One region of the Ectobacillus polymachus genome, then DNA from elsewhere that is predicted to be linked to it. Evidence: a T-box and tRNA genes for the amino acid it is inferred to sense, from the RefSeq annotation. Region 1 holds a T-box; the other holds one or more tRNA genes.
What was found. A T-box is a leader RNA that pairs with one kind of tRNA and senses whether it is charged. The one in region 1 lies ahead of ACM5BR_RS09325 (valine--tRNA ligase), so its partner is inferred to be a tRNA-Val.
Positions count from the first base shown of each region.

Region 1 (4,190 bases):
ATTCGAAACGATCCATTCCTTGATATTTTCCTGCATTTTCATTCATTGTGCCGTCCTCGTTCATAACGAGAATACGTGCTAAGTTGTGACGGTTTCCAACTTCAAAATCGTTAGGATCGTGAGCTGGTGTAATTTTTACAGCCCCTGAGCCAAATTCCATATCAACATATTCATCACCAACAATCGGAATTTCCCTTCCTACAATTGGAAGGATAAGAGTCTTACCAATTAAATGATTGTAACGTTCGTCTTTCGGATGTACAGCAACGGCTGTATCACCAAGCATTGTTTCTGGACGAGTCGTCGCAATTTCTAAATAGCCGGAACCATCAGAAAGTGGATAACGCATATGATAAAAAGCGCCTTGTATATCTTTATAAATAACTTCGATATCAGAAAGTGCTGTTCTCGTTTGCGGATCCCAGTTGATAATATATTCTCCGCGATAGATTAACCCTTTTTTGTAAAGAGTTACGAATACTTCACGAACAGCAGCAGATAATCCTTCATCAAGGGTAAAGCGTTCTCTTGAATAATCAAGTCCAAGTCCTAGCTTTTCCCACTGTGCACGAATATGTGATGCATATTCTTCTTTCCATTCCCATGCTTTTGCTAAAAACTTCTCACGACCTAAATCGTAACGAGATACTCCTTCTTCACGAAGCTTTGCTTCTACCTTTGCTTGCGTTGCAATCCCCGCATGGTCCATACCAGGGAGCCATAATACATCATAACCTTGCATACGCTTTGCACGTGTTAAAATATCTTGTAAGGCTGTGTCCCATGCATGACCTAGGTGAAGCTTTCCTGTTACGTTAGGGGGCGGAATTACAATCGTATACGGTTCCTTTTCCGAATCTCCGGTTGCTTCAAAATATTTTCCTTCCACCCACCATTTATAACGACCCGCTTCAACGGATGCATGATCGTATTTTGTCGATAACGTCTTCTGTTCCATTTATATCCCTCCTATTTTAGAAAAGCGTAGCGAGACACGCACAGCATAGCCGGATCACTTTTCGTGGATCTAGCTTGCTGTATCTCTCGCAAATAAAAAAACTCCTTCATCCTAGAAAAGGACGAATGGAGTTAGATTCGCGGTACCACCTTTTTTTGCAGACGACTGCCTGCACACTTCATTATGTAACGGGGTTACATCCCGGCCTCTTCTACTATTATTTCAAAGAAGCTGCTCTAGGGCTACCTTCTATCGCCTGTATCTAAGAAATCTCCCAGCAATTGATTTCTCTCTCTGTAAGATGCTGTACGATGTACTCTTCCCTGTCTTCGCATATTTCTATATTACATCTATCCTACATTATAGTCTAAAAAAGAATAGCGTAATCGTCAATAACGTTTCAATAATTTTTACCTCTGAAGTTTCAGCTACATCGAATACAAACTATAATCATAGGCACATTTCTTACTTTATTTCATATTCTAGAAGTATAAGAATGAACGGAGGAATCATGATGAAACGCTTAAAGAGAACGTATAATTTCTCTACCCCCTCCTGGTTGCGGTCTGTTCAATCCATTTTATATGATTTTATAATCCCATTAACGATTTTCCAAACGATACGTACCCTATTACTTCCGACGTTTATAGACATTATTTTGCTCGTCATCTTTATTACGTTAACGATTCGAACACATTGGCAACAGCCCTAACTAACCAAATCAATGAGAAAAGGACCGTTACAAAAACTCTAAAACATGTAGAGTTATTCGTAACGGTCCTTTTCATAACATATACGCTATGGCACTTTTCTACGTTTGCTGATTTTGTTCCTTTTGCTGAGCCTCCGCTGCTTGAATTTGAGAGATAAAAAATTCGGTATTACTAATAAGCCAATAGCCGCGTTGTAAGCTGTTAACGGAGTGAATCTCTTGTACATCTTCCCTTGGCGCTGCCTCCATGTACTCTGATACTCGTTTAGTAAAACGTTGTGGATACGAAAGATAGGCAAGCATCAGTTTATTTTCTTCTTGGGTGAAGGGAAATGTCTTTTGGTATTCGTGAAACCATTCATACCGATCATTTCGAGCTATCGGATACGTATATAACGAGCGCAAGTAAAATTGTACCAAATCTTGTATAGGCGTAGAATATTGTAATTGTTCTAGACTTATAAAGTATCCATTTCGTTGATGATCAAATAAGAAATGATTGCTTGCTACATTTCCATGAATGAGAGATATGCGTGTTGATTCCTTCTCTTTCATGGCCTCGTGCCACTCATCCAGTTTTTTTGTTGCAAATTGGTGTGAACGCATGACATGGTGATAATAGGTGCAGTATTGCAGCTCAAATGGCGACATGTACCATTTATTTTCACAAGATACGATGAATTGATCAAGCATATTCTTCTCTTGTTCCCAGCGTCTAGAGATGGAGTCATAATGATTCCTAACTTTTTCTTCTGATATTTTTTCTTCTCTGGCAGTTTTTTGATGCATGAGTGCCAGCGTCTGAAACATTCTATGATAATGATCGTTCTCTTCTCCCCCATCAGATTCTAACCAAGGCATTAAGTAATAGCGATTCTCCCCGTCGGATAACACATAGTTACCGTCCATAGAATGATAAACAGGAGCATAGTTCGTAAATCCTTTTTCAGCCAAAAGCCGAATGTTCTGTATGAAATCGCTGCGCTCAATATGGGATGAGCGCAGCTTTTTCAACGCATATGGACCTTGATTCGTATAAACCTTCACAACATTTCCATACTCTTCTAGATGCTCTACGTGAAGCCGATACATCTTTAAAATAGGAATATACCGATCTCTCACTTCACGATCCATATAGGCGACGATCCTTTCTGTACAAAAAAATAAGAAAAAGCAAAACTTCTTAGGACTAGGAATTATACCCTTCTTTTTGCAACAGGAATGTAGAGTATTTCTCCCTCTTGAACATATAAATCATCTAAATCATTTAAGCGGGTTAATTGCTGCATCGTAATATCGTATCGTTCAAGTATCGATTCAATCGTATCTCCCTGTTGCACAAAATACATACGCAGCTTTGTAAACTCATCTTCCCGTTCCTTCGTAAATAGCTTCGTTAAATAGAGTGCATTCTCATCACGGTTTGAATACTCGAATACTTCCTCTTCTTTCTTATAATCTAGTTCTACTTTTGGATGTTCTGGCTCTGCTTTCTTATGCTTTAGTTCTTCTTCCCTATGTGCTAGCTCTACTTTCTTATTTTCTAGTTCTTCTTCCCTATGTTCTAACTCTGCTTTCTTATATTCTAGTTCTTCTTCCTTATGCTCTAATTCTGTTTTCTTATATTCTAATTCTTCCTCCTTATGTTCTAGCTCTAGTTCTTCATTCTTATTTATCCAATCTACTTGAGGAAGGCGTGTTTCAAAATTTACTTTTTCTGGCTCTTTTCTTTCTATTAATTCAAATGGTTCAAAAATATCCTCGTCTTCCTCATTGTATTCTTGAATAGACAGTGAATCGTCATCTATATCAGGTTCTACAAAAAGCTCAGTTTCCTCTTGACGCTGCGTTTCCTCCCGCAAACCATGTATGGACAGATCCGCAATCAATTGTAAGCATCCTGATTCGGGAAGCTCATAGTCAAATGATTCAATCGTTACATATAGATCTTCTACTGCATAAACCCGTCCACGCGGGATTGATATTTCAAGCGGAAAGGCATGAGAAAGCTCATTGATTCCATCTTCTCTTATATAGATGGAGTCAATCGTACGAACGGGTGATAACTCACGTAATGAAAATGTTTGTTCCTGCTGTTCCTCTGCTATATATTCTCCCGTTAAAAGTAATGATCCCATCACAACAACTTCAAAATCACGTTCCTGTATTTCAATGTCAGGATATAACGAAATAGATAGTAATTCGGCGACTTCCTGTCCTTTTTGAAACCAAACAGATTCCTTCAAAGAAAAGCCTAAAGACGTTGGTTTATCTGCAGTCACTTCTTTTCCTCCTCACCATCATGTATGTCATTACAAATGTATGTCAGCAGGGAAGTCCATATGATTAAATGTTAGGGAAGAAGGAGGGCTCTCTAAATAAAATAAGCCACAATGCATAGCACTGTGGCAGGATAAACCAACGAACAATAATTGGAATCTTTACGCATTCACTTTTAGTTTTCCTTTTAACCTGGTCGCAAATATTTCTAATGCAATAGCGAAGGCTAGAATGAAGTAC
Region 1 covers NZ_JBLREB010000001.1:1,812,511-1,816,700, forward strand. The annotation lists gene ACM5BR_RS09325 (valine--tRNA ligase) at 1-958, opposite strand, end outside; T-box leader at 1,073-1,297, opposite strand; gene ACM5BR_RS09330 (hypothetical protein) at 1,473-1,670, shown strand; gene ysxE (spore coat protein YsxE) at 1,770-2,804, opposite strand; gene spoVID (stage VI sporulation protein D) at 2,867-3,952, opposite strand; gene ACM5BR_RS09345 (PhnE/PtxC family ABC transporter permease) at 4,112-4,190, opposite strand, start outside.

Region 2 (4,190 bases), 1.4 Mb from region 1:
CTATAAAGGAAATAATTAATACTATGGATATTGGCTCTACTAGAGATTACACGGGTGATTATGATCTTGATATTAAAATCTTTTTAATGTTGCTAGATTCTGTTGGAAATTTAATTAAATTAAATAGTATAAACCCAAATCATCAAGATATGAGAAATGTTGAAGTGGCTTTTGATTTTCTAAAAATGTTCTTGAGTGATAAGATTTATGATTTAGAACAATATAGTAATATATTAGATCAGCAAGAAGATGATGAGTTTTTATGAATGAGATAAAATATTAATTATAAATTTTAAAATAAAAAACCTACACCTCCAATTGTTAGTTGTGTCTAACAATTGGGGTGCAGTTCATTTCATTATCCTTTTTTTACAAATTTAGATCGTGGCCAAAGAATCGAGTAATTAACTTTACCATTGCTACTAAAATAATTAGGTATACTTAAATATGGCCTTTTATCTTCATCATCCAAGTATAGATATCCTATTAATCCTGAATCTTGAATAGGTTGTATAATAGTTTGTATAGATGGGTGTTCAGCGGATACACTAACTGATAAAACCGTTACTGGATCAATTTGGTCAACTCCAGGAATATCTTCCCTCAGATAAATCCTATTTTTTTCATCTGGAATAGCTGAACTTGAAAAGCTGAATATAGGCGGATTGGCTTCTAGTAATTTTAATAGTCTTTTATCTAGCTCCGAATTAACCGTATAATTTACCCAGAATTTAATTAATAATGGGCCGCCAATAGCAGAGACAGCTATTAATATACCAAGAATGGTCAATAAAGTTGTTATGTCAAATTGCATATTGGAATTATTTTGTTGAATCATATCAGATAAGTCATTTATTTTTTGCACCATTTGATCTTGATTCATATCATCATCTCCTATTAGTACAAAATTCGACATATCGGAAGGTCATTCCTGCTATTTAAGCCGATAGTACTTCTGTGTCAGTCGTCAGTGGAAACTTAACAGCCCTGACCTGTTCTAGGTATTTGAATAAATATTTTATATACACAGACTTGAAATTGCTAATGGGATTGTTTTACCCTTATCCGGCGAATTTCAAATGGATTTACAAGTACACTTTAATGTGGCAGTTTTTAAATATAGGTGACCAATAAGTGACCACAATTGCTTATTATTAAAAACTTAGATTAAAGTCTAAAAGGAAAAGGCCTTAATCCCTTGAAAACAAAAGGATTAAGGCCTTATATTTGTATGACCCCGACTGGTCTCGAACCAGCGACCTCCACCCTGTCAAGGTGGCGCTCTCCCAGCTGAGCTACAGGATCAGGAAGAAATATTAGTAATACTATACAGAAGGATGAAAAAATTGTCAACAAAATCGTGTTTGTTATATTCAAGCACAGTATGATATAGTAGAAAAGGAATTTAAGAAAACGATATTTTCCAATATTACGGAAGCATTTAATCGACTCATTATGGGGAATTTACAATAAATAGATAGAGAGATACATATAAGGGAGAATTCGATGATTCGGAGAATTGCAATAGTCTTGATGGCTTTGCTGCTTGTTAGTGTGCCTTCTGTTTATGCTGAGGAGCAGCCGCATGTTGTTGGAGAGTTTGCTGTTTCAATGGATGCTAAAACGGGTGATGTTTTGTACGATAAAGAAGCATATCATCGTGCGTATCCAGCTAGTATTACGAAAGTACTAACTGCTATTTTGCTGATGGAGAATACGAAGCCTGGTGATCGTATTACGTTTTCACAAAAGGCGTTAGATCAAGAAAAGAGTAATTATCAGGTTGATTTTCATGTAGGTGATTCGGTTGATCGGGATACAGCGCTTACAATTATGATGGTGCTGAGTGCAAATGATATGGCGTATGCCATTGCAGAGCATGTTTCGGGTAGTGCGGAGAACTTCTCTAACTTAATGAATGAAAAGGCAAAAGAACTTGGTGCGAAGGATAGTCACTTTGTGACGCCAAATGGATTGCATGATCCGAATCATTATACAACACCTTATGATATGGCGCTTATTATGCGCGAGGCTAGTAAGTATCCAGAAATTATGAAGGCGATGGATACGAAGAGAACGACGATAACGACGTCACGTCAGACAATTTCTATTCTTAATAAAGCGAAGTTTTTTGATAATCCGAATGTGATTGCGGGGAAAACTGGATTTACCAATGAGGCGCATAATACACTCATACAGGTGAATGAAAAGGATGGGAATCGCATTATTAATGTTGTAATGAGTTCTCATAATCCTGCTGAATATGAGGATGTGAAGGCAATGGCTGATTATGCATTTCCGTTACTTGAGAAGCAGCAGGTGCTTGATAAAAATGATTGGACACAGAATGCTGTATTTCTAGGACAACCTGTTCCGGTTGAGCTAGAGAGAGGTTCAGACTTAACCTTGAAAAAAGGGGAAGGTAAACAAGTACAAGCAGTATTTCATCCACTTCAAATTGATAATGAAACGTTATATGATCACGGCATTGTGAAGGGGCAAAGGATTGGCCAGGTGGATCTTGTGAAAAATGGACAAGTTCTCGATTCCATTCCTGCATTTGCAAAGGATAGTGTAACATTCCAGCGGCCATCAGGCGAAACTATGTTGCAAGATGGTACCCTGCCAATAGGACTTGGGATTCTATTTATTCTCTTAATAAGTAGTGTTAGTGTCATGTTGAAAAAACGAAAACAAAATATTTCTGCATAATTGAAGGGGCTATGTGATGACATAGCCTCTTTTTTAGCTTGCGTGCCCAGAAAGCCGTTAACTGCTAATTGGTGAAAGTCCAATCTGAGTAAGTGCCAAGACGCTCAGTAGCTGACAGGCAACTGGTGAAGAAATTCTAAGGTTGAAGCCCTGTGACAAAGTAACTCTCTAGAAGAGTGCGAGCAACCTAACAGGTTGTAACATAAAGTGAATCCTGCCGTCTCGTCAAAAGAACCCACCGTAGGTGGCTGAAGAGAAGTCGAGCCTTGAGACTATGGGCGAAGACCAAGGAAGGTGTGAAGAACTTGGAACAGCAGCACCAAAGAACTCTCGGGGTAAGGGGAACGACATGTTAGGAAAGTAGATAACGGAACTGGGGATACCCTCCTCGTCACTTTATAGAAAAGTAAAGCAGAAACCTATAAGTGCAAACGAAATGGTGGATGGAGGAGAGGGAGTCGGAGGGGGTCATAGTACCAATGATGACAATGACAACACAACATTGTCTAGGGAAGGACGGCAAAAGCCAATACCCTACTTCGTTCATATGTCAGAAGGAGGTAAGAGTCAGTGAATGCCAAGAAAATGGCTAATTACACCAAACAGCAAAAGCTCAAGAACTCTGGAAGACGTTATATCTTTGTGCCAAGGAAAGTCCAACTCGTAGATTTCATGTATTATATGACAAAATCTATCGACCTGATATTCTGTGGGAAGCATGGCAACGTGTGAAACGAAAGAGAGGAAGTGGAGGTGTAGACGGACAGACAATTGAAAAGATTGTCCTGGAATATGGGGAAAAGAAATTCATGAACGAACTCTACCTAGAATTGAAGGAGAAGCGCTATCACCCAAGTCCAGTTCTAAGAACCTACATTCCAAAAGATGATGGAAAGAAACGTCCATTAGGAATCCTGTTACAGGAACTCCGCAAGGAGGTGTCATCTCTCCACTCCTAGCGAATATCTACTTGAATACAATGGATAAGCTTTGGAAAAAGAGATTTGAACATCTTGGAGAACTGATTAGGTATGCAAATGACTTCGTCATTCTATGCAAGACCAAACAACAAGCGTTAGAAAGTATTCGAGTCATTCAGACAATAATGGGAAAACTTGACCTTTCCATAAATCGAAAGAAATCAAGACTAGTCAATCTATGGAACGACACAGACGGATTTGACTTTCTAGGATTTCACAATCGAAAGTTTCCAATTAGGAGAAAAGGCGGAAACATCCTATATGTCATGTCCCACATACCGAAAAAGAACGCAATGAGGAAAATGCGAGCAAAGATAAAAGCTTACACGGAGCCAAGGAATAAACTGTATTTGGATATTCGAGATTTGGTAAAAGGGCTGAATAGGAAGCTTCAGGGTTTCAAGAACTATTACCTAATTTCCCCTATGGCGAAGAAATGGCTAAATCGAATTGATTGGTATGTCCTAGAACGCCTTACCTTGTTTTTCAACAAGAAGA
Region 2 covers NZ_JBLREB010000001.1:405,857-410,046, forward strand. The annotation lists gene ACM5BR_RS01965 (hypothetical protein) at 1-266, shown strand, start outside; gene ACM5BR_RS01970 (hypothetical protein) at 359-883, opposite strand; tRNA gene ACM5BR_RS01975 (tRNA-Val) at 1,233-1,305, opposite strand; gene ACM5BR_RS01980 (D-alanyl-D-alanine carboxypeptidase family protein) at 1,534-2,712, shown strand; gene ACM5BR_RS01985 (hypothetical protein) at 3,441-3,671, shown strand; gene ACM5BR_RS01990 (reverse transcriptase domain-containing protein) at 3,656-4,190, shown strand, end outside.
Region 2: it has a tRNA-Val gene. The T-box ahead of ACM5BR_RS09325 (valine--tRNA ligase) is inferred to sense a tRNA for this amino acid. The anticodon was not compared.